4 regions of the Desulfitobacterium sp. LBE genome follow, and region 4 is predicted to be linked to each of the others. Evidence: riboswitches for the same ligand, from Rfam matches in the RefSeq annotation. Region 4 holds a riboswitch; each other region holds the start of a gene.

The links. A riboswitch is a leader RNA that binds a small molecule or an ion and turns the genes downstream of it on or off. The one in region 4 is predicted to bind glycine.
Region 1: another riboswitch for glycine. It lies ahead of DESLBE_RS11005 (ACT domain-containing protein); the one in region 4 lies ahead of DESLBE_RS17120 (sodium:alanine symporter family protein).
Region 2: another riboswitch for glycine. It lies ahead of gcvT (glycine cleavage system aminomethyltransferase GcvT); the one in region 4 lies ahead of DESLBE_RS17120 (sodium:alanine symporter family protein).
Region 3: another riboswitch for glycine. It lies ahead of DESLBE_RS13120 (sodium:alanine symporter family protein); the one in region 4 lies ahead of DESLBE_RS17120 (sodium:alanine symporter family protein).

The regions. Positions count from the first base shown of each region.
Region 1 is NZ_VLKD01000001.1:2,320,863-2,328,425, forward strand. It holds gene DESLBE_RS10980 (Fic family protein) at 167-781, opposite strand; gene DESLBE_RS10985 (hypothetical protein) at 759-950, opposite strand; tRNA gene DESLBE_RS10990 (tRNA-Ala) at 1,274-1,351, opposite strand; gene DESLBE_RS10995 (cupin domain-containing protein) at 1,405-1,740, opposite strand; gene DESLBE_RS11000 (PFL family protein) at 1,877-3,244, opposite strand; gene DESLBE_RS11005 (ACT domain-containing protein) at 3,256-3,558, opposite strand; glycine riboswitch at 3,702-3,792, opposite strand; gene DESLBE_RS11010 (flavodoxin family protein) at 3,992-4,645, shown strand; gene DESLBE_RS11015 (hypothetical protein) at 4,759-5,394, opposite strand; gene DESLBE_RS11020 (hypothetical protein) at 5,468-6,085, opposite strand; gene DESLBE_RS27295 (methyl-accepting chemotaxis protein) at 6,201-7,391, opposite strand; gene DESLBE_RS11030 (hypothetical protein) at 7,561-7,563, opposite strand, start outside.
Region 2 is NZ_VLKD01000001.1:4,801,507-4,809,069, reverse strand. It holds gene gcvPB (aminomethyl-transferring glycine dehydrogenase subunit GcvPB) at 1-1,455, opposite strand, end outside; gene gcvPA (aminomethyl-transferring glycine dehydrogenase subunit GcvPA) at 1,452-2,792, opposite strand; gene gcvH (glycine cleavage system protein GcvH) at 2,793-3,179, opposite strand; gene gcvT (glycine cleavage system aminomethyltransferase GcvT) at 3,312-4,409, opposite strand; glycine riboswitch at 4,608-4,715, opposite strand; gene DESLBE_RS27365 (sugar diacid recognition domain-containing protein) at 4,892-5,749, opposite strand; gene ileS (isoleucine--tRNA ligase) at 6,020-7,563, opposite strand, start outside.
Region 3 is NZ_VLKD01000001.1:2,751,390-2,758,952, reverse strand. It holds gene DESLBE_RS13125 (SMC family ATPase) at 1-2,195, shown strand, start outside; gene DESLBE_RS13120 (sodium:alanine symporter family protein) at 2,192-3,562, opposite strand; glycine riboswitch at 3,669-3,763, opposite strand; gene DESLBE_RS13115 (DNA-formamidopyrimidine glycosylase family protein) at 4,080-4,925, opposite strand; gene DESLBE_RS13110 (DUF5131 family protein) at 4,930-5,652, opposite strand; gene DESLBE_RS13105 (GyrI-like domain-containing protein) at 5,705-6,145, opposite strand; gene DESLBE_RS13100 (YafY family protein) at 6,221-7,117, opposite strand; gene erm (23S ribosomal RNA methyltransferase Erm) at 7,455-7,563, shown strand, end outside.
Region 4 is NZ_VLKD01000001.1:3,592,604-3,600,166, reverse strand. It holds gene DESLBE_RS17145 (sulfite exporter TauE/SafE family protein) at 1-77, opposite strand, end outside; gene ybaK (Cys-tRNA(Pro) deacylase) at 210-689, shown strand; gene DESLBE_RS17135 (hypothetical protein) at 805-1,893, shown strand; gene DESLBE_RS26620 (hypothetical protein) at 1,968-2,126, shown strand; gene DESLBE_RS17130 (glutamine--tRNA ligase/YqeY domain fusion protein) at 2,164-3,786, opposite strand; gene rnk (nucleoside diphosphate kinase regulator) at 3,882-4,298, opposite strand; glycine riboswitch at 4,649-4,742, shown strand; gene DESLBE_RS17120 (sodium:alanine symporter family protein) at 4,913-6,295, shown strand; gene DESLBE_RS17115 (VOC family protein) at 6,396-6,779, opposite strand; gene DESLBE_RS17110 (MBL fold metallo-hydrolase) at 6,923-7,563, shown strand, end outside.

The sequences.
Region 1 (7,563 bases), 1.3 Mb from region 4:
AAGACTCGCACAGACGAATTCCAGATAGTAATATATGACAAGGTATGTCTTTTGGGATGGAGATGATGGGACTCGAACCCACAACTTCTCACATGCGAAGCAAGCGCTCTCCCGGTCCGTGCTTAAAGCACCCTCAAAATAGTGCTTGATTGATTGTTAATATTTGTTATTCAGAAAGAGGTTCGGTTATCGCCATCAAAATCTCATTCATTTTAGCATAATCACACAAGAAAGAAGCAGCGCTTGCTTCAACCATCTGCTTGTCGGTCACTTGAGAAAAGTCCACTTGATAACCTATGTTTTCAGCCAGATATTCGATAAAGAGCCTTTGCACTCTACCGTTACCTTCCCTAAAAGGGTGTAGGGCATTAATCTCGCTAAGGTAGAACGCCAAACGAAGTGGAACTTCATCTCGGGGGACGTCTTTAAGGTAGTTTTCTTCTTTTAATTTCCGAAATAGTATATGGGCATTTGGTTCAATAAACTGATAGTTGCAGAACATATTGCCTTTTGCCACGTTAACGCATCGAAGTTCGCCAGCCCATTCGTAAACATCGCCGAATACATACTTGTGGATCGTTTTCAAATGAAGCAGATCAAAATCACCTCGTATAACGTTTAATTTGGCATTTGCAATTCGCAAAGAGGTGATTTCTCTTTCTGCTATGCGCAGTTTTTCCGCATCCTCAATTCTCAGCTTGTTTATCAGCACATTAGAATGGGGATAGCAATATTTGTGATCCCATTCATAACTGTAATCATAATTGTTGTTCATGGTCATAGTCGTGGGCAGCTGTATGCTTTTTAACGAGTTCAGCTATGGTTTTCTCAACCAATTTATCATTTCCTGCACAATATCTGATTCTATCCTTATCAGACTGCGTAAGTGGCATTCCTTCCATCGCCATGGAGCCGTTAACCTCATCAATTAATTTTTCTAAATCTCTCACCTAAAACCACCTCGTCTTATTATACCATATTTTTACTTAAAACTTAAACAATAATCCAGGCTAAACCAATAAGAGCTACACTAGTCGAAAGATATGCCAGAATATTATGCGTTCATATTTACTGGTTAATTTATCTTTATAGCAGTTAGCTTATCTGCATCACTAGATAATTCCCATTTTTAATACAGGAACTCCGATATTATTGGCATGGTTAAGAATTCGTTTTATGCTTTTTGTAGACATATCTGTTAATAAAACAAAGACGGTATAAATCTGAACATACCTAAAAATGGTCAGATATTATACCGTCATTTATTTCATGATAGAGATGATAGGATTCGAACCCACGACTTCTTACATGCGAGGCAAGCGCTTTCCCACAGTGCTAGAGCTACATCCCCACGTCTTTAGCTAAGAGACAGACCAGCGCGTCTGCCTCATCAAAATATTATTCCTAGTACTTAATCACCGTCAAAAGCATTTTAAACCGTTTCCTGGCTTCCAAACCGTGGGGAACGTCGGAGGGCATGATCAGGGTCTCTCCCTCTTTTACAGTCAACAGCTTATCCCCGATGGTGATTTCCGCTTCGCCATCCAGAATCTGCACCATGGCGTCTCCCGAAGTGGTATGGGTGCTGATTCCCTCCCCCTCATCCAGGGAAAATAGGGTAATGCTGACGATAGGAGTCTGAGCAAGGGTGCGGCTGATCACTTGTCCCTGTTGGTAAGTAATCAGCTCTTTCAGGTCCAGAACTTGGGAAAACTCAATATTTTTCATAATTTGTGCCATTATAAAATCCCCCTTTTTCCTGCAGGCCATTTGCTTATGATTCAATCATTTGCTTATGACTTATTCTAACCTGAATTACCCTAAAAAAACGTGATTGGAATCACTTTCCAATTCTCTTTTTCAGCAAAGGACAATTTTAGTTGGATAGACTGGTTATGGGGGCAGGAATTCTGCCGCCCCGCCGGATAAATTCACGGGAAGAGAAGGGGTTCAGCTTAATCACCGGGGCGCTGCCCAGCAGTCCGCCGAACTCAACCCGATCCCCCACCTTTTTGCCGATGGCCGGTATCACCCGTACCGCGGTTGTCTTCTTATTAATCATGCCGATAGCAGCCTCGTCGGCGATAATCCCGGCGATGGTTTCCGGTTCCACATCTCCGGGGATAGCGATCATATCCAATCCCACCGAGCACACACAGGTCATGGCCTCCAGCTTCTCAATGCTCAGGGCGCCGACTTCCACGGCTTCGATCATGCCTGCATCTTCGGAGACAGGGATAAAGGCTCCGCTCAAACCGCCCACATGGGAGGATGCCATGGCTCCTCCTTTTTTCACCGCATCATTAAGCAGGGCTAAAGCAGCCGTGGTCCCATGGGCGCCGCAGCGTTCCAGTCCCATGTTCTCAAGAATTTCTGCTACACTGTCTCCCACAGCCGGGGTCGGTGCCAGGGAAAGATCCACAATGCCGAAGGGAACCTGCAAAGCTTGGGAAGCTTCTCTGCCAATCAATTCTCCCATGCGGGTAATCTTAAAGGAGGTTCGTTTAATGAGGTTGGCCAGTTCTCCCAAATCCGCCTGGGGGCTTTTCTTGACGGCATGGGCAACGACGCCGGGACCGCTGACCCCCACGTTGATCACCGCCTCCGGCTCTCCCACTCCGTGAAAGGCACCGGCCATGAAGGGATTATCCTCCGGGGCGTTGCAGAAGACCACGAGCTTGGCTGCGGCGATGCCATCCTGAGCCGCTGTCCGCCGGGCGCTGTCCAGGATGACTTCCCCCATCCTCAGCACAGCATCCATATTGATTCCGGATTTGGTGGAACCGATATTCACCGAGGAGCAGACAAACTCTGTCTCCGCCAAGGCTTGGGGAATCGCTTCAATTAAGGAGCGGTCTCCCTTGGTTAAGCCTTTTTGAACGAGGGCGGAAAAACCTCCCAGGAAGTTAATCCCCACCGTCTTGGCCGCTCTGTCTAAGGCTTTAGCCAAGCGGACCATTTCTTCGGGATTAAAGTTGGAGCCTAAAAGGGCCACCGGAGTTACCGAGACTCTTTTATTGACAATAGGAATGCCGTAACGAGCGGCTAAGCTTTCCCCTACGCTGACTAAATGCTCAGCTTGACGGGTAATTTTATCGTAGATTTTTTGTTCCACCTGTTGTACATCATCTCCGGCACAGTCCAACAGACTTATGCCCATAGTGATGGTACGGATGTCTAAATTCTCATTTTCCACCATTGCAATGGTTTGCAGTATTTCCTGAGGAGCCAGATGCATTTTCACTATAATCCCCCCTATACTCGATGCATGAATTCAAAAATATCTTCATGCTGGACATTGACCTTTAAGCCCCGGGCTTCTCCCTCGCTTTGCAATTGCTTGGTGAGCTCGGTTAAGGAGGAGGCCGTGGATTGAGTAACATCCACGATCATAATCATGGTGAAAAAACCCTGGAGAATGGTTTGACTGAGATCCAGTACATTGATGGATTTTTCAGCTAAGCGCCCGGTCAGCCAGGCGATAATTCCTATTTGATCCTTGCCTAAGATGGAAATAATCACGCGATTGGACGTATCACGGGTTGGTTCTAAGCTCATTTTTCTTTACCCCTTTTCTTTTTTGTTTTTTTTCCTTTCTTTTCACCAATAAAAAAAAGCCAAATCTTAAGTTTGACTCCGGTACACGAGCATTTGCGAACCCGCTTATTGGCAGTTATCGCCTGCCTTAGCATCGTTCACAAACTATGCGCTCTGTCCTTTTGCCTGAGAGATTGAACAGCTTTGCTGTCTTGCCCCTTCGGCGTCCTTGCGGAACTCTCCAGAGTTCTGTCCGTTTTCAGTTCATCATGGTTAGCTTACCCTGTTCTCCTGAAAACCTCATCCAGTTATTCACTTCTTTTCAGTATTATAAACATCCTTGCTCATAATTGCAAACCTTTGTTTTTAAGACTCTCCCTAATATAATAGGAGTGAAGGCAAATTACTGCTCAATTAAGCAAACCCATTAACATAAGGAGTTGAGGTATTGACTATGAAGGTTATTGCTGTTAATGGCGGCCCCCGCAAGCAATGGAACACGGCTACATTATTGCATAAAGCCCTTGAAGGAGCGCAATCTGTAGGTGCCGAAACAGACCTGTTTCATCTTTATGATCTGAATTATAAAGGATGCATCAGCTGCTTTGGGTGCAAACGCAAGAACTCCAGCCGGATAGGGCATTGTGTCCTTAAAGATGAGCTGACCCCCCTTTTGAAAGAAGTGCTGAAGTGCGATGCCCTGCTGCTGGGTTCGCCCATTTACTTTGGCAATGTCACCGGAGAAATGCGCTCCTTCCTGGAGCGGCTGTTTTTCTCCCTTCTTTCCTATAATGAAGGCCAGCGTACTGTTTTCCCAAGAAAAGTGGCCTCAGGTTTTATCTACACGATGAATGTTCCCGAAGATTTCCTGCCTCAGCTTGGTTACGAAGCGGTTTTTAAAGCCAATGCCCGCAGCCTCGAACTCCTTAATGGACCTTCCGAATATCTCCTGGCCACAGATACCTATCAGTTTGACAACTACTCCAACTATGCATCCTCCCGATTTAATGAGCAGCATAAAGCCCAGGTGCGCCAAGAGCGATTCCCTCAGGATTGCCGGCAAGCCTTTGACCTGGGAGCCAGGCTGTCCGGGCGTAATGCTGAATAGATCGTGAAAACTCTCTCCCCTCCCCTATTTTTAATATATTATGGTTTGGCGGATTGGTTTCCAAACAAAAACGCATCCCAAATTGCGGATGCGTTTTCGCCTGTTTATCGCCTTTAATCCAGATATTGAGATTGGGTCAACCTGATCATCTCCACCTTAGAATCCGGCTTCACATTCGTATTGACCAATTGGTTATCTTCCCTGTTATAGTCGAAGATCATGAGCTGACCATCCTCCAGCAGATAGAAGCCTTCCAGAGGTCCTTCACCATGTCTGCTTTCAAAGGGTTTGTATTTGTCAGCATACACGTCCTTAATTCTCTCAGCGGTATCTCCTACCTTGGCACCGAGGTTGGTGGCGAAGTCCGCGGCAATAGCGTCAATCTCCAGCACTTTGCCGGAATCTTTTCCGACAATGAGCCTGATGCCTTGCTTATACTCTCTGCTGTACCAGGCTTCAGGGAAATGCCCAGGCTCATCATAGAAAGTTTCTTGATAGTCCTTGCCCAAGATTTTCTCTGCCTGGCTGAAGGGATCGCCCAGATGGATGTTTCCCAGGCTGGCACTTTGTTCTGTCTCGTTACCTTGTCCTACACCAGGGCCTGTCTGTCCTTGGTCCCCGACCGGCAAATCCGTCCCTACCTGCTGCCCGGGTTTATCCAGATCAGCATTTTGATCCTGGGGCGTCTTGACCGCACAACCCGCCAGTAAAAGTACTGAAGCCAAAATAATCAGGAATCTCTTAAACACTGTGCATCACCTCGGTAGTTCTTCTTAACAGAGAGTATCTCCATCCCCATTTCTTTTACTCTTTTCACTGGGATTATTTTTTGCTCCGGGAAAGAGTGCGCTTTACTCCAAAAGCCCCTCCTCCCAGAACTACCGCAGCACCTAATCCATAAAGCATAGCGTCGGAACCTTCTCCTTGAGCCTCGTCACTTTTAGCGGAAACACCCTCAGCCTGCGCCTCATTACTTGTCTCCCCACCGGAAGCCAGAGGATTCACAGCCGGCTCAGCTCCACCTGCAGCTGCAGCTAAAGGCGAAGCGAATTCTCCTTCAACCACTTTCACCTTTTCCTTGCCGAACCTATCATAAAGGTATTGAGCACTTTCTTCACTATAAGGCTGGATGCCGATCTCTACATAATCACTCATAAGGCCGGTATGAGTGACAGAAAACCCCTTGTCCCCAAACTCACCGCGATGTTCCTCGAAGATAAATTGATAGATCCCTTTGTTCAGTTCCACCAGTGCCGGATCAACTTCTTGCCCAGGGCTTACCACCGGATCACTGGGTTCAACCATCATGCTCGCCAGGGCCGGCTGGACACCTGAAACCTGGCCCATATCTCTGTCTTCACTTGCATACACCGGAGCGGAAGCGGCCAGAGTCAAGCACATCCCCAACATCAAAGTTCTAGAAATTTTAAATTTAAACAAAGAATCCCCTCCCATTCCAATACCTCGAAGCATCATAGCTGCTACTGGTATATAAGACGGGAGGGGATGTTTCTATCTGACGATTTTCTTCATCCGTTTTTTGGAATTCAAATCATTAGAAACTAAAGGCTATAAACTCATTGGTCAGTTGCTCACTGATCTTCGTAACACGGTTCAAGGCTTCCGATATGGATTTGGCCTCCGTTTGATTGATTGTAGAGCTATTGAGTATTTTATTAATAATTCCATCCATGTCCTTAATTTCTCCGGCTAAGAAGTGGAGCAAAGGAACGGTGCGATGATTGGTTTGTTTTATATTGGCAACCAGCTGCTGGATGAATTGGATGGATTGCTTGCTTCTTTCCGCCAACTTTCTTACTTCATCGGCGACCACAGCGAAGCCTCTCCCCGCTTCTCCGGCACGAGCTGCTTCAATAGCTGCATTAAGAGCCAGCAGATTGGTTTGATCCGATATTTGTTTGATGGTATTAATCAGCTCATCAATCTTCTGGGTATTGGTATTGAGATCATTGGTAACTTCAATGGTTTCGTCGATGCGCTCCACTTGTCTCTGGATGCGGTCATGGGCTTCATGGATACTTGAATTCGTATCCTGCATAAAGTTCACGATACCTTCCATTGAACTCATAACTTCCTGAATATGAGCATTTAAGTCAAAGCTGATCCCTTGGGTGTTGGACAGTATTTGATTAAAGTTAAATTCTACCACCTTTTCGGTCAGATGCAGTATATCCTCAGGTTTAATGGCCCGATTAAATCCGATAATAGATACCCTATGTTTATCAAAGTATTGTCCGTAATGAGTCCAGAGAACTCCCTTAGGTCCTACATAGCCCTGCATGCCAACGATGTAATCAGCTTGCTGCAATATTTCCTTAGCCTGATCATTAGTCATCTCAGTAAATGGGAGAAGACTATAATTTACATGGTCGACCTCATGCTCATGAAGGTATTGCTCTATGGCTTTGGCCTGGGAACCGTTATTGTTAAAGATCACTACATTGGCTCCTGCGGGAAGGCGGGCAACTCTTATGTAAAAAAGGTCTTCGGGAACGAGCTCCAGAGGGAATATCTTTTGTCTGGCCACATATTTAGAGGCTTCCTCCACCCTTGTGGGAAGGACAATATAAAGATCGTCGTTTAAATTGGCCGGAACCTCTTTGATATAATATTTGTTTCTCATCTGGACTTTATGTCCAAAGTATAGAGAGGTGACCCGGTGCAATTCATCAGCGACTGCCTGGGAACTCCCGATGGTAGATATATTCATTAAGCGATTATTCATTTTCCACCCCCATCATGTGAAAGTAACCACAATGATTAACGTATACACAATTTTGACATTTCTCTGCAAAAGTCCTCTATTCTTTCAATATGATTTTTTAATGCTAACGATTAAAATAAATGAGGTTACACCTTCCACGTAAAAAGGGGCTGCTGCGCAATGAAATAGTTCA
Region 2 (7,563 bases), 1.2 Mb from region 4:
TTTCCGCCAGCGCAGATCGGGTTTGCGGGCAGCCCCTGTTTCATCCAAACGGGTTACCAGGGTATCATGGGGGGCATTTTTCACCATTTCCGCGTCCTGCTTCACTTCTTCAGCGATTTGGATCATCACTCGGGCAAATTGCTCCAGAGTCTCCAGGCTCTCCGTCTCTGTAGGCTCGATCATCATGGCCTCTTCCACAATGAGAGGGAAGTAGATCGTCGGGGGATGGTAGCCATAATCCAAAAGCCGCTTAGCAATATCCAAGGTATGGATGCCATACTCCTTGAGATTTTTGGGAGTGATAATAAACTCATGCATACACACCCGGTCATAGGGCAGGTGATAATGGTCTTTCAGGATGCTCATCAGGAAGTTGGCGTTGAGGACGGCATTCTGAGAGGCGGCTTTCAGCCCCTCCCCGCCTAAGGCCCGGATATAGGCATAGGCCTTTACCAGGACTCCGAAATTAGCCTGAAAAGCTCTTACCCGGCCAATGGAGAGCGGACGGTCCTCATCCCATGAGTAACGGCCCTCAGGGGTCCGGATTGCCACGGGTTTAGGCAGATAAGGAGCGAGGAATTCCTTCACCCCTACCGGACCTGACCCTGGTCCGCCCCCGCCATGGGGAGTGGAAAAGGTCTTGTGCAGGTTGAGATGCACCACATCAAAGCCCATATCCCCGGGGCGGGCTATGCCCATGATGGCATTGGCATTGGCTCCGTCATAATAGATCAGGCCCCCCACAGCGTGGATGATTTCAGCGATTTCCAGGATGTTTTCATCAAACAATCCCAGGGTGTTAGGGTTGGTCAGCATCAAGGCAGCCACTTCATCATTGGCCACCTGGCGCAAGGCCTCGATGTCCACCCCTCCCCGCTCATTGCTGGGCACCTGAACAATCTCATAGCCGGCCATGGCCCCTGTGGCCGGGTTGGTCCCATGAGCGGAATCGGGAACAATAACCTTCCTGCGCTTAACATCCTGACGGTGGTCATGGTAGGCCTTGATGATCAGAATCCCGGTCATCTCCCCATGGGCACCGGCAGCGGGCTGTAATGTAAAGGCATCCATGCCGGTAATCTCGGCAAGTTCCTCCTGGAGTTCAACCATCAAACCCAGGGCACCCTGAGTTAATTCTTCCGGCTGATAGGGATGAATCTGACTGAAGCCCGGCAAGCGGGCCAGTTTCTCATTAACCTTAGGGTTATATTTCATGGTGCAGGAGCCTAAAGGATAGAAACCCGTATCCACTCCATGATTGAAGGAAGAGAGCCGGGTGAAGTGACGGACCACATCCACCTCGGAAACTTCCGGCAGTTCAGGTTCCTTATCTCTTAAAAACTCTTGAGGAATCAGCTCCTCGAGAGGAATTTCCGGCACACCGCAGGAGGGCAGGCTTACCCCTGTTCTCCCTTCCCTGCTTAGTTCAAAAATCAGCGGTTCCAAGGCTCTCATTTTATCTCCCCCATTCCGGCCACCAGCCTGTCAATATCTTCCTTGGTCTTGGTTTCTGTTACGCAGAAGAGAAGATGCTGATCCAGCTCAGGGTAGAAGCGGGAAAGCTCCAGCCCGCCGATGATCTTATGGCTTAAAAGAGCTTCATTGATTTTGCGGGGACTGACCTCAGTCTTGATCACAAATTCATGGAAGAAAGGACCTTGGAAAGCAAGGCTCATGCCGGGAAGCTTGCCAATCTCCTCAGCCCCGTAATGGGCCTTCTGCAGATTAAGCCTGGCCATCTCCTTTAATCCCCGTTTTCCCAATCCCGAGAGATGAATGGTAAAAGCCAGGGCACAAAGGGCCTCGTTAGAACAGATATTGGAGGCTGCTTTTTCCCGGCGGATATGCTGTTCCCGGGCCTGCAGAGTGAGCACATAGCCCTTCTTGTCGTTTTTATCTTTGGTGGCGCCTACGATCCGACCCGGCATCCGACGTACATATTTTTCCCGGCAAGCCAGAAACCCCAGATAGGGACCGCCGAAGTTCAGGGGATTGCCAAAGGGCTGACCCTCGCCGACCACGATATCCGCCCCCAGCTCCCCGGGAGATTTAAGCAATCCCAAAGACACCGGATTAACCGCCATCACCAGCAGTCCGCCCTTGGCATGAGCCATTTGGCCGATCTCTTCAGCTTTTTCGATCATACCAAAGAAATTAGGGCTCTGGAGCAGAACCGCCGCCACCTCGGTATTCAATACTTTTTCTAAAGCCTCAGAGTCTACAGCTCCCTCCTGATAAGGGATCTCCAGGATTTCCACCCCCCGGGGAAGCAGATAGGTCCGGAGGACCTCCCGGTATTCCGGATGAATCGTTTGGGGCACCAGGACTTTCTTTCTCCGGGTGGCGTCACAGCTCATTAAAGCTGCTTCGGCGAGGGCCGATGCCCCATCATACATGGAAGCATTGGCCCCGTCCATTCCGGTCAGCTCACAGACAAGGGTCTGGAACTCATAGATGGCCTGCAAGGTCCCTTGGCTGATCTCCGGTTGATAAGGGGTATAGGCCGTATAGAACTCCGAGCGCAGCAAGAGCTGATCCACATAACTGGGGATAAAATGCTCATAAGCCCCCGCTCCCAGATAAGAGGTATACTCTTCCACCGTTTTATTCTCTGCAGCCAGCCTGCCCATATATTTTACCAGTTCCAGCTCAGACAGCCCTTCCCGAATCTTCAATTGGGCCTGGCGCCGAACGCTTTCCGGGATATCCGCAAAAAGCTCTTCAAGGGAGCCCACGCCAATCCGGGTGAGGATCTGTTCCTGCTGGTCCACCGTGTTCGGCACATAATTCATTTATTGGCCCTCCTCCGCAAGAAACGCCTCATATTCCGCGGCTGATAAGAGTTCATCCAATACCGTCAGATCATCCACTTCCACCTTAATCAGCCATCCCTCACCATAAGGATCATCATTGAGAAGTTCCGGAGAATCCAGCACCTCTTGATTATAATCGATAACCTTGCCACTGACCGGAGCAATCATATCCGACACGGCCTTGACGGATTCAACGGTTCCAAAGGCCTCCCCGGCCACCACCGTGGTATCGTTATCAGGCAGCTCCACAAAGACCACATCTCCTAAGCTGTCCTGAGCGTGAGCCGTAATCCCCAAAGTCACAGTATTTCCTTCGACCTTAGCCCACTCATGAGATTTGCTGTACTTTAATTCTACTGGATTCATACTATCATCCTCCTTATTTTGCGGGGAAAAGGAACAGGTCCCTAACCCCATTTAATCGTGTTTTTTAACATCCCCAGTGCTCTGTAGCACTTAAAACCTGCCTTGCCCGGCGAGGACGATTTTCGCACCGCTTTACCCCTGCCGTTTGTAGAACAGTGAAGGAATAATCCGGGCTTTAACGGCTTTCCCACGAATGATCACAGCCAAGGTTTCCCCTATTTGAGCATACTCCGGGGGAATCAAGCCAAGGGCAATGTTTTTGTTTAAAGTAGGTGAAAAAGAACCTGAAGTAATAAAGCCGATTTCTTTACCCTCTTTCTGAAGGGGATAATGGGAGCGGGCTATGCCCCGTTCGATCATTTCCAGGCCTACCAACTTTCTCGGCACTCCCTTTTCCTTCTGGGCTGATAACGCCTCTTTACCGATAAAGTTATCCTTCTCCAGCTTGACAAAAAACCCTAGTCCAGCCTCCAAAGGTGTGATATCCGGCCCCAGTTCATTGCCGTATAAAGGCAGCCTGGCTTCAAAACGGAGAGTATCCCGGGCGCCCAGACCAATGGGCTGAACTCCTTCCGACCCTCCAACCTCGAGAATTCTTTCCCACATCCGGGGAGCATGCTCGGGAGGCAGGTAAATTTCAAAGCCGTCTTCCCCGGTATAACCTGTCCTGGAAATCAGGCAAAGGACTCCGTCCACTTCCCCATGCTTAAACCAATAGTAGTTGATCTGTGTTAAATCCATACTTGTCAGCTTTTGCAGGATTTTCTCCGCCCAAGGGCCTTGCAAAGCCAATTGAGCAAAGTCCCCGGAGCGATTTTCCAGACTTATTTCGAAGCCCTCAGCTTGAGCCTGCATCCAGGCAAAATCCTTATCCGTATTGGAGGCATTGACCACCAGCAAAAAATGCTCCCGGCTATAACGATACACCAGCAGATCATCCACCACACCCCCAGCAGAGGTGCACATGGGGGAATACTGAATCTGGTTATCCTGAATTCGCGACACATCATTGGTCAATAGGTACTGCAAAAAAGCAAGGCTATCCTTTCCCTTCAACTCCACCTCACCCATATGAGAGACATCAAAAAGCCCCGCTTTGCTGCGCACGGCCTTGTGCTCCTCAATGACTCCGGCGTATTGAACCGGCATTTCCCAGCCGCCGAAATCAATGAGCTTCGCACCGGCCTGGCGGTGCTGCTCATACAGTGGTGTTCTTTTTAGTTCCGTCACTTAGGACACCTCCCTAGAATTGAGTATTAACCAAAACCGGAAAAAACATTATTGAACATAGGGAAAATAAAGAAATGGGTAAAATAAAAAAACAGAGAATAGCACGTCGCGCTACCTCTGTCCTTTGACCTGAGAGATTTACCCTTTGCTTGCGGGCTACCCCTTTGGTGTTCTCCGCTGAGAAGCTCTCCAGAGTTTCGTCTTCCAGCAGTACTTTTGCCTGAGAGTTTCCCTTTCTGAACAGGCGACATTCAGGAAGTTTCTCCTTCGGCGCTCAGGATGTTGAGTCTCTCCTACTGGAATCATTCGAAGCCATATGTATTTTTACCTGATATAGATTGACTATATTTACCTGCTTTTATTATAGTCAGCAAACCGATTTTCGTCTACACAAATATCCCATTTATACTAAATAATTAAATGTACAATTGCCTATCCTATCCAATTGCCATCATCCTTGACAAACCACCGATGATTATTTCTTACAGCTTGTGGGCCAGCTCGTTTAATTCAGTGCCGACCTGCTGCAGCTCCTCCACCATCTGAGCAATCTCCTGAGTGGCCTTAGCTTGTTCTTGAGCTATGACATTGTTTTGAAACACCCCATTGGCGATCTCTTCCATGGTATCCTGAAAGGTGCTCAACAAATTATTGATTTCATTGGCTGAACGGTTGCTTTCATCGGCCAGCTTGCGCACTTCTCCCGCCACTACCGAGAATCCTTTTCCTTGTTCTCCGGCACGGGCCGCTTCAATGGCCGCATTAAGCCCTAAAAGATTGGTCTGCTTCGACACCCGGCGAATGAATTCGGTGACACCTTCCGTGGCCTTAACATGCTCTTTGGCATTCTGGGCTACCGTAGCCACAGTCTGGCTCACCCCCGCCACCTCTTCCGAGGAAGCCGCCATTTCCTGGATAGCCCCAGCCGCTTGTTCCAGAGCCTCTCCCATCCTCTCCACATGAGCCTTGAGAACCTCTTTCAGCTCCTCATCCCGGAGTAAAAAAGCAATCATCGCCGCTGTGACCTTCGCTACAGGACTAACGCTATCCAAAGGGCCGGCCACGCCAAAGGTCCCCAGCTTTTCCCCCTCGAGGACAATAGCAATGTTCATGCCTTCCCGTTGTTTTCCCTGAGAATTCATTTCATCTTCCGCAGTGATTTTAATGTCTTGGATAGAGGTCGTCATGATGCGGTGTGCACCCGCATGGGCAATGCCAACCCGCTGTTTAGCCGAATCGGCGATAATGGTCCCCGCAGCGTCACAAACAATGCCATGAAACCCACTTTCGGTATAAATCAAATCCACAATCCGGTTGGCCAGACTTTCTGTAAGCCTCATTCTCTTCACTCCCACCTCTGCAGGTCTTAATTTGAGCATTTAATTCAAAATCCCAGAAGAAAATCAAGTGTAATTTAGTACCTGATCCTAAAAATTAGACAAATAAATCCACTGGTTTTCATCACTAAATATAATACTAAGTATTCAAACTATTGTCCATGGATTTGCCCTTAATAATAAACGTTATCGTTTTAGATACATTAAACAAGACTTGAGCAGATGGTACCGCCCAAGTCTTGTTTAATGGAAATATTGAAGAAATGCTATTTTTTAGAGATGGCTTACAACAGAGGCACAGCGGGGGCAGAGGGTGGGATGCTCCTGATTCTCCCCAACTCCTGTATCGTAAATCCAGCAGCGCTCGCATTTTTCTCCTGCCGCCGAGTTAACGGCTATACCGAAACCAGCCAGGTCTTCTGCCATGCTCAGGCCCTCAGGCTTCTCTTCGCCTGCACTATGGAGCTGAACTGCCGAGACGATGAAGATTTCCGACAGATTGGGAATACCTCTTAAGAATCCTTCCAGCTCAGCATTGGGATACAGGTCTACCTGAGCTGTCAAAGGATGATTGATCAATTTATCCTGACGGGCTTTTTCCAAGGCTTTTGTTACCTCGGAGCGGACCGCCAGCAGAGTATCCCATTTTTTCTCCAGCGCTTCATCCAGCCATTGCGGAAGGGCCTTGGGCATTTCCTCAGTTTGGACATGGGAACCAGCGGGCACCCCTGGGACATAAGGCCAAATCTCATCCGCCGTATAGGTCAGCACCGGCGCCATCAAGCGGACCAGGGCATTGAGCACATCGTAGAGCACGGTCTGAGAGGCGCGGCGCAGAGTGGAATTCTTTCCTTCCACATAAAGCCGGTCTTTCACGATATCCAGGTAAATAGCGCTTAGTTCCACAGCGCAGAAGTTATGCACCGAATGATAAACCCAGTGGAATTCGTATTTCTCGTACCCCTGCAATACCCGCTGGGTCACTTTGCCCAGCTGCAGCAGAGCCCAACGGTCAATCTCCGGCAAATCCTTGTAAGCCACCCGGTCCTTGGCCGGATCAAAATCATTGAGATTGCTCAGCAGGAATCTTAAGGTGTTGCGGATCTTGCGATAGGCTTCGGACATTTGCTTCATAATCCGCGGTGATACCGCCACATCGTTCTTATAATCGGCGGCGCACACCCAGAGTCTTAAGATATCCGCCCCCATCTCCTTCGTTACCTGCAGGGGGTCCACTCCATTGCCCAGGGACTTAGACATTTTGCGTCCTTTTTCGTCCACCAGGAAACCATGAGTCAGAACTGCCTTATAAGGAGCTTTTCCATAAGCGGCTACCGATGTGGACAAGGAGGAGTTAAACCAGCCCCGGTGTTGGTCCGATCCTTCCATATAGAGGTCGGCGGGCCAGGCGAGCTCCTTCCGTTCCATCAAGACGCTGGTATGGCTGGTTCCGGAGTCGAACCAAACATCCATGATATCTGTCTCTTTGCGGAAAGACTTACCACCGCAGGCACAGGTGAATCCTTCCGGCAAAAGTTCGGCGGCGGGACGGAGAAACCAGGCGTCAGACCCTTCCTCACGGAAGATCTCCTGAACCTTGGCAATGGTCTCATCGCTAATGATCTCTTTCCCGCAATCCTCACAGTAGAAAATGGGAATGGGAACCCCCCAGGTCCGTTGCCGGGAAATGCACCAGTCTCCCCGATCAGCTATCATGTTATAAATACGGTCCTTGCCCCAGGAAGGAATCCATTGCACCTTGTCGATTTCCTCCAGGGCCGCTTTGCGGAAGCCATCGATGGAAGCAAACCATTGCT
Region 3 (7,563 bases), 840 kb from region 4:
AAGCCGGGCAACAGGTGGTCAGCTTAGGCTCAGAAGTCAAAAGCATTGATGAGAAGCTTCAAGAGGCCCAGGAAAAGGGGCTGAAATATTCACAAGAGCTGGAGGCCAAGACGGAGATACTCCAAGGATTTGCTTTAACCCTTCAGAATTTAGAGGAAACCTGCCCGGGAGACTCGGAAACCCTGATTGCCTTGCAGGAAAAGCTCAATCAAGTCAAGGAACAATGGGCCAGGCATCACGAGTATTCTGGTGCCATCAGTCGCAGCGAAGCGGGTATCCGTGATCTTTTGCCCAAGTTGGATACTACCCAACAGCAAAAAGTTCAATTGGCACAGAAAATCACTGAGCTGGAGAACGATCTGAAGAAAGCTGAAAGGGAAAATCTGGCTCATGCCTTGCGCGTGGCCTTGATTGAGGGAGAAGCTTGCCCGGTGTGCGGATCGACCCACCATCAGCCTGATCATGGGAATGCTGCTGTTGATACTGAAAAGCTTGAAGAGATCCAAGCTGCTTTAAGGGAAGGGAAGGAGCAGGAACAAAGCCTGTACCAGGAAATGATTCAGGCCCAGGAACAGATCAAGACCCTGGAAAACACCCTGAAAGAGGTTGAAGAAAAAGCTGCCGCCCTAGGAGAAGAATACAAAGCCTATGACCCTGAGGCTATGCAGAAGGAATTTGAGACGTTAAGGGACGGGATATCCCGATATACAAAGCAAAAAGGAGAATTGGAAGCAGAGCTCAACCGGCTGACTCAAGAGAAAAATCAGCTGGCCATAAAGCTTAATGAGCAAAATACCATTAAAACAGAAACAATGGGCCAACTGGAGAGCAGAGGGAAGAATCTCGAACTGGCAAAGGCTAAATATGAAGCTTATGAGCAGGAACTAACCGCTCTTAGAGCTGAACTGAATATCCGGGACCTTAAGCAGGAGCACCAGGAGATTGCCGTCAAGGAAAAAGAGAAGGCCGGACTGGAGAGTGAGCTGAAAGGCTTAAGGGATACCTTAAAAAAAGCTCAGGCCAGAAAAGAATTTCTGAGTACGGAACTGTCTGCCCTGACAGAATCCTTAAAGGAAAGCCTGGGAGTCCTCAAAGAGAAAGAGAGCAGCATTCAGGATAAGCAGACTGCCATAAAAGCCAAAGTGAGTGAGGTGGAGAATTTAGAGGTCTATCAAAAGGAACTCATCAGCCAAATAACCCGGATCGAGCAGAGCTATGTCCAGGCCGAAACAAGGAAAAACGAGACGGAACAACAGTACAACGAGTGCTATGTCCGCCTGCAATCAGCACACACCAGCTGGCAAGGCCTGGCGGAAAGAAGTCAAAAGGATAAGGAGTCTCTGGATAAGGTTTTACAGGAGGAACAGATCGGGAATATTGAGGAAGCGAAGAGTCATCTACTGAGCAGAGATGAGATAGAGAAACTAAAAAGGCAGGTCAAGGACTATCAGGACTCCTTAACTCAGCTTCTTGGCGCCATTGGGAATTTGCAAAAGAAGCTTGGCGGGCGGAGTTTGACCGCTGAACAATGGGAGCAAATGCAAAGGCTCAAGGAAGAAAAAGAAACCCTCTGCAAAGGGCTGGAGGAAAGCAAGATTGAGATCGAGACCCATGTCAGGACCATGAAAGAGAATTTGGCGAAGAAAAAAGACCTGCTGAAGAGTCAGGCAGAGCTGGAACGTCAGCTGGGACTTTTGCGGGATCTGGAGAAATTATTCAGGGGGAAGCGATTCGTTGAATTTGTGGCGGCCCACCAACTGAAATACGTCTCTATCGAAGCCGGTAAGCGGCTCAGAGAGATTACCGGGGGCAACTATGGCCTGGAAGTGGACCAGAACGGAAAGTTCCTGATCCGGGATTATAAGAACGGCGGCGCCCAACGGGATGCCACTACCTTATCCGGCGGGGAAACCTTCCTGGCCTCTTTATCTTTGGCGTTAGCTCTGTCCGCCCAAATTCAGCTTAAAGGAACGGCCCCTTTAGAGTTGTTTTTCTTGGATGAGGGCTTCGGAACTCTGGATGACAACCTCCTGGAAGTGGTGATGGACTCCCTGGAAAGGCTCCACCATGACCGATTATCCGTGGGCATCATCAGCCACGTGGATTCGATCAAGAACAGAGTGCCCGTCAAGCTCATGGTCACACCTGCTCAAGCCGGGCTGGGCGGGAGCAAGGTGGCCATCGAAGTCAGCTAGCTTCTCGAGCCCCAGTTTTTGGTGAGTCTGGCCACAACCCCACCCAGAATGATCAAGGCCAAAATATTGGGGATGACCATTAAGCCGTTAAAAAGATCGGCCAAATTCCACACCAGGTCAACCTTGAGGGCGCAGCCAACACCTACAAACACAGCAACCAGTATGGCATAAAAAGGAACTGCTTTTTTTCCGAAGAGATACTTTACATTGGCCAGACCGAAAAAGTACCAGCCCATAATTGTAGCAAAAGCAAAGAAAAGGACACAGATGGCAATAATGACATAGCCGAATTGACCAAAGACCTGGGCATAAGCAGCCTGAGTCAGTTGAATTCCAGTGACGAATTCACCGTTGGCATCGGCAGAGCCCAATACACCTGAAGTTAAAATGGCCAGAACAGTTAAGGGCAGTAAAACAATGGTATCGATAAAAACCCCCATCATGGCGACAAGGCCTTGATCACAAGGGTCTTTGACACGGGCCAGAGCATGGGCGTGAGGCGTTGATCCCATACCGGCTTCATGGGTGAACAAGCCCCGGGCAATGCCGAAACGGATGGCCTGCTGCACGCTTACCCCCAGGACACCCCCTAAAACCGCCTGAGGATAGAAGGCGCCCACAAAAATATCATGAAAGGCAGGGATAATGTTAGAGAAATTTGCGCCGATAACTACAAAGGATGCCAAAGTAAAGAAAACTGCCATAAAAGGAACCACTTTTTCCGCAACGGCAACAATACGCTTAACACCCCCCAGGAAAACCAGCAAGCAAATAAGTGCCAATCCTATCCCGATGATTTCTGAAGGAATCCCGAAAGCGGTTTCCATGGCCCCGCCCACAGAATTGGCCTGAACCATATTGCCCATGAAGCCAAGGGCCATGATAAGCAAAAGGGCAAAAACAGCGGCAACCACCCTACCGGTCCGCCCCTTGATGGCGGCGCGGATGTAATAGACCGGTCCGCCCACCAGCTCGCCGTTTTTCGTGGTTTTATAACGCTGAGCAAGAGTAGCTTCGGCATAAATGGTAGCCATGCCTAAAATTGCACTCACCCACATCCAAAATACGGCGCCGGGGCCGCCGGATACCATAGCGGTAGCCACACCCGCCAGATTTCCTGTACCAATCTGGGCGGACACCGAGGTGATCAGAGACTGAAATGAGGTCATGCCTTCCTTATCGCTGGCTGCATTACCTCTCAAAGTAATAGAGCCGAAGGTTAGCTTAAAGCTCTGTTTGAACAGGCGAAATTGTACCCCTTTGGTAAGAATCGTAAAATAAATGCCCACACCACAAAGAAGAAGAATTAAAAAGACATCCCATAATACTGCGTTGATGCTGACGACTAAATTAGAAAACCATTCCATGCTGAACACTCCTCCTGATGCATTGTTTGTTGACAAATAAAAGAGTCAAACCATAAGCATATGGTTTGACTCTGGATACGCGCAAAAAGGCCCAAAAGTACTTGAGCACAGATTCTCTGTTCTTTGGCCTGAGAGATTAGCCCGAGGAATTCGAGCCTTACACCTTCGGCACCCAAAATGGGATTCTCCAGAGTTACATCCATTCATAGTCCTCACCTGAAATACCAGGCACCTGAGAGTGTTACTCCTTCGGCAGGGCGCAGCCTTTTTCCTACAAACTTCATTTGTCGATATTATGTTGTGTTTCTATGTAACATCATATTTCAAGATGCTATCACATTATTAAAGTTAAGTCAAACAGAAGTTACTTAGCTTTTGAAGGTGGATTGGGCGGATGAAAACAACCCATAAAAAAGGGCGTAAATAGTTTTGCGACGCCCCCGTTTCTTGGAGTTAAACCAAGATTCGAAACCGGTTTCGAATCTGGCAAGCCCTTCCTCCAACATACCCTCTCAAATCATCTGACCGGGTGTTGACCAGCCAAATTCTGGGGCTGGCATTCCGGGCAGAAATACACTGAGCCCCCCAGGTAGCTTTCCTTAAGGATTGTCCCGCCACATTGCTCACAGTCCGTTCCTGCTGTATTCTTTGACATCTTTGTCTTGTATCCCCCGGAAACTCCGAACAAATCTTTTTCCGTGTCACGGCCGCCAAGCTTTGCCATCTCATTCAGCACTTTCATAACCGCCTGAAGCAGCTTATCCCGTTCCCTTTCAGCCAGGGTGACTATTTTGCGTTTCGGATGGATGCCCGCTTCAAAAAGAATATCCTGCAGCGTACCGTTGCCGATGCCGGGAAAACGTTGCTCCGTGGCCAGAAAGGCCTTGGCGCTGAGGGTTGGTTTGCTTTCTGAAAAGAGGCGGAGGTAATAATCGGGGAAATCCTGGGCAAAGGGGGAGATAGAGTTCCTGCTGGCCAGGTAATAGTGATTGTCATAGCTGCCGTCGTGCGCAAATATTCCGCCGTACATGGCCACCGTAAAAACCAGGGCCTGCCCGTCGTCCAGCTCCATCATCAACTGATAATTCCCCGGGGCTTTACCGGCCGGCATAAGACGGAGATTCACCCCGTCGTTGACGCACAGTCTCCGGCCATTGTCAAAAATCAGTTCCGCGAAGATGCCGAATCCCTCGGCCCCGGCAATCCTGCTGCCGGAAAGTGCCTTGTCATATTCTTCGGGTTCGCCGCTATACCAGCAGAATTTATGAGCTTTTGTGGGGGGCCATACTTTCAGGATACGCCGGTTTTTCACACTTTCGTTCAGCTGCCTGGTCAGAGTGAGGACTTCGGGTAACTCCAGCATAACTTTACTCCCTTCCTGCCTGATAGTCTATATTGCTCTCTCGGGCACACTTGAACAGCATGCCGTAATTAAGCCTGCGCAGTTTTCCGTTCTGGATAAAGTTGGTCCCGCACTGACGGAAAGAAAAGCTGACGTTATGCCGCATACACTGCTCTCTGACCGCCAGGGCCCAGTCATAATCAAAAGGTCTGGCATTGCGGTCATATTCCCCGCCCACGACGACTAACTCAATGTTCTCTAAATACTTTTCAATATCTATCGCCTCAAGCATGGGCTGAAGGGCGATATTTTTGTGTTTGATAGGCAGCTTTGAAAAAATTTCCAGACGTTCATCCGCAGTTTGCTGGTTTTCCACCGTACAGCCCACCGTGACATTCTCATACCCCTCACCCCAGTCATCGGGAAGGCACTGGGAAAAGCGCTCAATCCTCTTAGTGAGAAAAAGAAAGTGCAGATCAGGGCGCTCTTTCATCATGCTCCAGCATTCATTCCGCCAGGGGTCAGCCTCCTCAAGGAGGAAGTCGGTTGAAAAACAGCAATAAACAAGCTGCCCGGATTTCATGATGTAGTGGCCTTGTTTGTTCACAGCCACAGGGGCGTTGAATTTGGCGGACTTCACAATCAGATTGGTGTCCATCCCTCTTTTGATGTCCCCTTTATGGATATAACAGAATTTACAGCCCTCACTGTAGCGGTGACAGCCCCGCCATGGATTCCAGACAGCCACAAGTCCAACTCCTTACCTTATTCCCGTGAAATATTCCCATTTAATATGGATTTTATTTTAATGCAATATAGATTTTGATCTCCGCCACGCCGTTTTCATTGCTCAGGTACTCTTCAAAATCACCGGTAAAGCTTCTCTCCAGAGGCAGTGCCCAGATTTTATCCCATGCCTCTGCTACGTCTTTGACAACATCGCCCTTGATCTGGAATACGGCGTAGTTGCCGGCGGGAATGATTTTTTCGACCAGTTGGAGATTTTCGTTTTTCGTCACTTCGGCGCCTACGGTGACATCATAGGATGTTTCGTCATAGCCGGAGTACAGTCCTAGGCAGTAGGGGTTCGCCTGGTTCTGAATGGACGCCCAGATTCCATCCTCCATGAATTTCTGCCATAAACCGCCGATTACCTGCTGGCATTGGGGATCGGTGTGTGAAGTTCTTGCCGTTACACCGACAACGATTTTCTCTGGAAGGGTGACGATTTCATAGTTCATAGTGATTACCTCTTTCCATATTAGTTATAGGGTAATCACAGTATAGTCCGGCTAATATGACAACAGTATGTCATATTAGGAATAGTTTTTCAAAGAATTCTGCAACCGGCGCTTCATTTCAGCAATGGCTTGTTCAGGTGAAAGAATGGTACAGTATGCTCCGAAAGAGGCGGCATAAGCGCATATGGTGGCGATGTCCGGCAGATAAAGCTGGCAAACAAAGTCGCCGTTTTCATTGATTTCATAGTGGCTGATTTCGTCATAAACCCGGAAAGCCACTATCTTTGAGATAAGCAGTTCGGTTTTGATGTAAGAGTCCGCGTCAAGCTTCTGCCCCGCAAAGATGGTTTCCGGTGTTTTCATCTCAAAACCAGTGTTGGTTACCGATAGTTCGGTTATTCTCCTCAGTTTGAAAAACCGGTAATCCTTGCGCAGGGTGCAGTAGCCGTAAAGATACCAGGCCGCCCCCTTGAACACAAGCTTCAGCGGTAAGACCTCACGGAGCAGTTTTTCCGCTTTTCCGCTGGCGTACATAAAGGTAATTATTTTCTTTTCGATGATGGAGGTTTTGATGTTCTCAAAATTCGCCTCATCATTTTCAAAATGTCCCCAGGATGAAAAGTCAACCTCGATCCAGTCGGTATTTTTGGCACCCAGCATACTGGTGAGCTTGCTCAGGGCCGTTTCACCTTTGGAAAGATTGACGGCGTTGAAGGCTTGCAGAGAGGAGAGAATTTCACTTTTCTCCTCTTCGGTGAGAACCGCCTTGTTGAGGATAAAATCCGGCAGCAGGGAAATGCCGCCCCCCTTGCCTTTGCTCATATAGATGGGCATACCCCCCTGAGCGAGGATTTCCACATCACGATAAATGGTTCTGGCCGAAACCTCAAAGCGTTCCGCCAGCTCCGCCGCAGTTACAGTCCGTTTTTCCAGAAGGATGTAGATGATTTCAAACAATCGATTAATCTGCATAAATGCTCCTGTCAATATCATTTGCCGGTTTGTTTTCGCCAGATAATACTTATGCCACATCATACCATGTTCTAAAGTTCATTATATCTTTGGACTATACAATAAGCAAATTCAGTGAAGTCTATGCGCATTGACAACACTCCGAATTTCTGTATAATTTTAAAGGTAATCATCTCAAATTAACAGTTATTTTGGAGGATAATACACCTTATGTATGCTTCAATGCGGCTTCGTAAATAAGGCGTGCGGAATAAGAAAGGTCGGTAGACGATTTTCCCTTTCTTAGATTCTGTGCGCCTTTTTTCGACTCCAATGAAGCGAAAGAGGTGTATTTTTTATGTCCAAAAACAAAAAACAGGGGCAAAAGCTGCCCCTTTGGGTATCCCAAAATTTTTTGACCAGCCATCGAACCATTATTAAACTGCTTGGCCGGACCACCATCGGCA
Region 4 (7,563 bases):
GTCAAAACCTGAATAAAGGTTGCAAAGAACGTAATTCCACTCATGGCGAGCCATAATTCCCATGATAACATCTCCACACAAACACCCTCTTTAATCTAAACTTAATCTATTTATGACCCTCTGCTTTATGAGTATTCCCTTTTCTTCTCTGAATCTTGACAGCATTCCCTGTATTTCCTATAGTGAGTTAAGAAGGAAAGGTGATTCTTATGGCTCAAAAAACCAACGCCGCCCGCATCCTCGATCAAGCCGGTATAGCCTATGAATTAATCCCCTATGAGGTGGATGAAGCGGATCTTTCCGCCACTACCGTCGCCCAAAAGGTAAACATGCCTCCTGAATTAATCTATAAAACCCTGGTAACCCGAGGAGATAAAACAGGCATTCTGATCGCCTGCATCCCTGCCCATTATGAGCTGAACCTTAAGGCCCTCGCCCAAGTGAGCGGCAACAAGAAAATGGAAGTGGTTCCTCTCAAAGAAGTTCAGCCCCTGACCGGTTATATACGGGGAGGGGTCTCTCCTTTAGGAACTAAAAAAAAATACCCCGTCTATTTTCAGGAAGATATGCTCCAGCACGAGAAAATTGCCGTAAGTGCCGGGACGCGAGGCTTGCAGATCCTTGCTCTGTCTCAGGACCTGCTCAGGATCACCCAGGGCAAGGTTGGGCCCATCGCTCATCCTGCCTGAATCATCATTAATCTTCTCCCCACACCCTGAACTCCCTCCTCTTTGTATGAAGACGGACAAGAGGTAAATACTAACCTTATGTCACTTTGAATTACCAGGGTAAAGGAGAGATTCTATGAGCTTCCGGATTCCTCAGTTCAATCCGCCTGATTTTGACGGTGAGCCTTTGGCAAGTGCTCCCAATGCCACCCTTGTCGAAGTCCTTCAGGATGGGGTAGCCCCCGACCATTTCCATGGTATGTCTATCTATCCCGAATACTTTAAAATCAACGGCCAATGGCTCCTTGCTTCCCAAAGCCGCATGGACGGTGTTCCCGTGCTCATGAAGAACGGCACGATGCAAATCATCGAATTCCGCAATCTGAAAAAAGGCCATAAAGTGGTGATCGGGCGGACGGAAGATGCCAGTGAAGGCATTTATGTCTATGCCGAAGGTTTTGCTTCCAAGGACAGCAATAGAGATATTTTTGCCTTTCGCTCCGGCCGTTCCCGGGAGACGGCCTATTCAAAGGATTATAACCATCTTTATGATCTGCTGCGTCACGAAAAAGACAACGGTTATGTGGTCTGGGTGCTGGGACCTGCCGTGGTTTTTGATTACGACTCCCGGGTGGCCCTGGCCGCCTTGATCGAAAAAGGCTATGTTCACGCCATTCTGGCCGGCAATGCCATGGCCACCCATGATCTTGAGGCCGGCATCCTGGGTACTGCTTTAGGGCAAAATATCTACACTCAGGAGTCTCAGCCCAACGGTCATTACAATCATTTGGATGTCATCAATATGGCCAGAAAAGCCGGGTCACTGGAAAAACTCATTGAAGCTCAGAACCTGAGTGAAGGTGTGGTCCCTGCCGCCTTAAAAAAGAACATCCCTTTGATCCTGGCGGGCTCTATCCGTGATGACGGTCCCCTGCCCTCTGTATGGGCCAATGTCTACGCAGCTCAGGATGAAATGCGCCGGCAAACCAAACAGGCCACCACCCTCATCTGCCTGGCCACTCAGCTCCATACCATCGCTGCCGGCAATATGACACCTGCTTATACCCAGAGGGATGGGCAGCTGCGTCCTGTCTACATCTATGCTGTGGATGTGGCGGAGTTCACCTTAAATAAGCTGAGAGATCGGGGGTCTCTCGAAGTCACCACCATCGTGGCCAATGTCCAGGACTTTCTCGTCAATGTCAATAATAATCTTAATGAATAACAACCCTATGCGAATGAAGCCAATTGCATAAGTTAAAACAGAAAAAGGCCCCTGGCCTAGAGGAGGAAAAAAGCATGAAAGTGAAGATTATCCAATCCCTTCGTCAGGAAGGGCTGGAGCAGAAAATGAATGCCTTCTTTCAAGAGCATGAAGGGAACATCGAAATCATTGAAATCCAATGGAAAGCTTTTTTAGAGCATTATGTAATGATCCTCTATAACGAGAAAAAATAGTCACGAATAAACCATCGTGACTATTTTTATACACTAATTATATAACGAAAGAGCTTTTTAAGGAAACAATTAAATTCAACACTAAGCTTTCCGGGGTGGTATAGTTCGGATCTACATTAAAGTAGCCGTGACGGGGAAACTGGAATTTATCCTGGGGTTTGGCCTCTTTCATATAAGGTTCCACAAACCCTTGCCTTATTTCCAGAGAATTGGGATTGATATAATCATCCTGAATTAACGGCTCATAGAGGCGAAACTCTGCCGGCACTGCCTGAGTGGCTTCCACCCAATGAATCGTCCCCTTGACCTTGCGGCCGGTAAATCCTGTGCCGCTTTTTGTTTCCGGATCATAGGTGCAACGAATCTCGATGATCTTGCCCTCATCATCCTTGATGACCTCTTCACACTTAATAAAGTAGGCATCCATCAAACGAACTTCATTGCCCGGGTAAAGGCGGTGGTACTTCGGCGGCGGGACCTCCATGAAATCTTCCTGCTCGATGTAAATCTCCCTGGAAAAAGGAATCTTGCGTTTCCCCATCTCAGGGTTCTCTTTATTGTGATCGGCATCCAGCCTTTCCACTTGGCCTTCCGGGTAATTGGTAATGACCACCTTCAAGGGACGGATGACCGCCATGGGCCGGGACACTTTGAGCTTCAGATCTTCCCGAATAAAGTGCTCCAGCATTTTGGAATCCACCACACTGTCCGCTCTGGCCACACCAATGGCTTGGGCAAAATTGCGGATGGCTTCAGGGGTATACCCCCGGCGGCGCAGCCCGGAGATGGTGGGCATTCTGGGATCATCCCAACCGTCCACCACTTTTTCGTCCACCAGCTGCTTCAGCTTGCGCTTGCTCATCACCGTATTGGTCATATTTAAGCGGGCAAATTCATATTGATGTGGGACATGTTCCATCTCACATTCCCGAACGACCCAATCATAGAGGGGACGGTGATCTTCAAATTCTAAAGTACAGATAGAGTGAGTTATCCCTTCGATAGCATCCTCTAAAGGATGGGCATAATCATACATGGGGTAGATGCACCATGTGTCCCCTGTATTATGGTGGGTGGCATGGGCAATCCGATAAAGGACAGGATCCCGCATATTGATGTTAGGTGAGCCCATATCGATCTTAGCCCGGAGAACCTTTTCTCCGTCCTTAAATTCACCTTGACGCATTCTCTCAAAGAGCTCCAGGTTCTCGGCCACGCTGCGGTTGCGGTAAGGGCTTTCCTTACCGGCCTCAGTCAGGGTGCCGCGGCTTTTTCTAATCTCCTCAGCGGATAAATCACAAACATACGCTTTGCCCTTTTCGATCAGCAGAACGGCCCGCTTATGCATCTCCGCAAAATAATCGGAAGCGAAAAAGAGGTTGTCCCAGTCAAACCCCAACCACTTGACATCTTCTTTGATGGATTCTACATATTCAGTATCTTCTTTGACCGGATTCGTATCATCAAACCGCAAATTGGTTTTTCCTTTGAATTCGTCGGCCAAACCAAAGTTCAAACAGATGGATTTAGCATGCCCAATATGCAGGTAACCATTGGGCTCGGGGGGAAACCGTGTCGTGATTTCTTCTACCTTTCCCTCCCGTAAATCCTCAAGGATAATGCTGCGTAAAAAATTAGAGGATTTATTCTCGTTATCCACGAATACCAACCTTTCCTAGGGAATCTTATCTCCTACTGTAACGGAAGACCTCTCCAGTAGTGTTACCCGAATTCTCGTCCTTCACCCATTGCTGCTTATAAATGATAGTCTCCCGCAGCCTCCGGCTGATAAAGAAGTTTTTCCACCTTAAAGCGGACGACACCGCCGGGAACCTTCCAGTCGATGATATCTCCTTCCAGATAGCCCAGAATAGCCGTCCCTACGGGAGCAAGAATTGAAATCTTATCCTCCAGAAGATCGGCATCCTCAGGATACACTAAAGTATAGACGGTTTCTTCCCCTGTCTCCAGATCCTTCAGCAAGATTCTGGAATTCATGGTGATGGCATCCCCTGGGATCTTTTCAGAAGGCACCACATCCGCCCCATTTAACTCATGCTCAAGATCTTTTAAGTAATCCTTGTTTTTAGCGCTGCCAAACTCTCTTTCCTTATTGATAAGTTTGAGCAGACGCTCACGGTCCACAGCTGTAATACTGATCTTTCTACTCATTTCTCCTGAACCTTCCTTTTCTAATGATGAATAGCTAAATATAGAGCGACTATCGCCAGATAGCCGCTGTCAAAAGTTTATGTACTTCAAAAAAGGGAAAATCACTAAACCATTCTAATTATATACTATTTCCTATAATAAGTAAATGTTAGGCATATTCCCAAAAATAATTCTTGAATAAAATGGGAGCGGTAATTATAATTATAGATACAATTCCAGAAAATGCGGTGGCAATCTGGAATTTACGAAAAACTGCATAGGAATGCTGGATGAGATTTACGGGAGAAGGGCACGGCCCGCCGAAGAAGTTGAAACTTTCAGGTGACTGGAATAAGTCAGGGACCGTAAATTGACAGCACTCTGGAGAGACTCGATTAGAGCGCCGAAGGGGCAATACAATGACGTGTTGTTAAATCTCTCAGGCAAAAGGACAGAGAAGGAACAGGGACTGCTACAGAGCAATCTCTTACTTTTGTACCTATCGTCCGAATATTCAGAGTCAATCGCTAAGGATTGACTCTTTTTATATATAAATTGCCATCCTTTTGCGGGAGGCTGCCGCAACGGAGATGTGCAGAGAGATGCGAAAAGAGAGATTAAAGGAGGAACACTCAATGGATGCCTTGCATAATTTTATCGTCTGGCTGAACGACTATCTCTGGGGCCCACCGATGCTTGCTTTGCTTTTTGGCACGCACTTATTCCTTACGTTGCGTACTCGTGGTATTCAAAGGCATATTTTTAAGGGGATCAAATTATCTCTTACGAAGGATCCTGATGCCAGCGGCGATGTGAGCCAATTCGGAGCTCTGACCACCGCTCTCGCCGCTACCATCGGAACCGGTAATATCGTCGGGGTAGCTACGGCCGTGGCTTTAGGCGGCCCCGGTGCCGTACTTTGGTGCTGGCTCACCGGGGTATTCGGAATTGCCACCAAATATGGGGAGGCCTTATTGGCGGTGAAATACCGGGTTAAAACCGCTGACGGCACCATGCTGGGCGGTCCTATGTATGCTTTGGAAAGAGGCCTGGGCCAGAAGTGGCTGGCTGTACTCTTCTGTATCTTTACTTCTATTGCCGCCTTTGGTATTGGCAATATGACTCAGGCTAATTCTATTTCCGGCATGCTGAATTCTCAATTTAACGTCAACCCTATCATTACCGGTCTTCTCTTAGCTTCCCTCACCGGAATTGTAATCATCGGCGGAGTGAAGTGGATCGCCCGGGTCTGTGAAAAATTTGTCCCCTTTATGGCGATTGCCTATGTCCTTGGTTGTATCATTATCCTGATTATAAACGCCTCCTATGTCTGGCCCGCCGTTGTCTTGATCTGTGAATCGGCTTTCACCCCCACTGCAGCCGGCGGCGGATTCGTCGGTGCCAGTATCATCATGGCCGCCCGTTACGGAATTGCCCGGGGTCTTTTCTCCAATGAATCCGGTTTGGGTTCCGCCCCCATCGTCGCTGCCGCCGCTCAAACCAGGAATCCTGTCCGTCAGGCTCTCGTCTCAGCCACCGGTACCTTCTGGGATACCGTTGTCGTCTGCTTAATGACCGGTCTGGTCGTGGTCAGCAGTGTCCTTAGCAACCCGACCGCCGCCGAAGGGTTAAAAGGCGGTGATTTAACTTCTATGGCTTTTAGCCAGATTCCAGTAATTGGCCCTATCGTTTTAACCTTCGGGCTTTTGACCTTTGTTTTCTCTACCATCCTGGGCTGGTCTTACTATGGTGAAAGAGCTGTGGAATACCTCTTTGGCAAAAAAGGCATCCTCCCTTACCGCCTCCTCTGGGTTCTCGCTGTTTTAGCCGGTTCTTTGGTCACTCTGCAATTCGTCTGGGATTTGGCGGATGCAATGAACGCTATGATGGCTATTCCCAACCTTGTGGCACTCCTTCTTTTAAGCGGAGTTATTGTCTCGGAAACCAGGAAGTATCTATGGGAAGATCGTCTGGATGAAGCCTCTGATGAGCCCATCCCCGTCATTCAGAATAAATAAGCTCTCGGTGGAGCTCAGTCTGCTCAATGATAGTTTTCGCATAGATGACAAACTACGAGACACCTCTCCCTTGCGGAGAGGTGTCTCTCTGTGCCTTATCCTATCCCATAGAACTGGGGAGAATTTCTAGCCAGTAGTTATCCGGATCATTGATAAAATAGATCCCCATGGCTTCATTTTCATAACAGATGCAGCCCATTTTTTGATGGTGTTCATGAGCTCCCTGGAAATCATCCACCGTTAAGGCCAGATGAAACTCATTATCGCCCAGATTATACGGTTCTGTTCTATCCCTTAACCAGGTAAGTTCCAAGGCATGAGCGGTTACCCCATCCCCCAGATAAATAATAATGAATTCCCCGCTCTCCGGAGCTATACGCCTGACTTCCTTTAACCCTAATGCCTCTTCGTAAAATTTAAGACTTTTCTCCAGGTTCAGCACATTGATATTATTGTGTGTAAATTTAAATTTCATGGCCATCATCCCCTTCGTTTATTTTAGACACGCTTTCTTTTCCGAGAATTAATTATCGACGAGACTCTCTATTGTCTTGCATATTCATCCATATTATAGTAATTTTTTATAGAGAACACAATCTTCCGATCATTTTAGATGAGGTGATTTTTATGAAAGCTCCCCTCGAAAAGCTAGGACTTCGTATTGAGTATATTCAGCACAGTGGTTTCATCGTGGAAACCGATAGGGAGTTCCTTGTCTTTGACTATTATCAAGGTCAAGTCCAGTTGCCCAGCCATAAGCAGATCACTGTTTTTTCCTCCCATGTCCATCCGGATCATTACAATCCTGAAATCTTCCAGTGGCAAACCCACTATCCTAATACTCACTATATCCTCAGCTCGGATATCCAGGGCCACCCTCAACTGCCTCCAGGCCAGGAGAACCTTACTTTCTTATCCCCTTATGAAGAAGTTCATCAGCATGACCTGACCATTAGAACCTATGGGTCCACCGATGCGGGTGTTTCCTTCCTTGTGGAACTGGGCGCAAAGGAAAGGCTCCATCTCTTCCATGCCGGAGACCTTAACTGGTGGCACTGGCGGGGAGAACCCGAAGCAGATATTCTGTGGGCAGAGAAAATGTTCAAGGAAGAAATCGCCAAACTCAAAGAAGAGCGGATCGATATTGCCTTCTTCCCTGTGGACCCCCGGCTTGAACAGTCTTCTTGCCTGGGAGCGGAGTATTTTATTCAGGAGATCCATCCCCAAATCCTTGTCCCCATGCATTTTTGGGATGATTATCCCTCCAT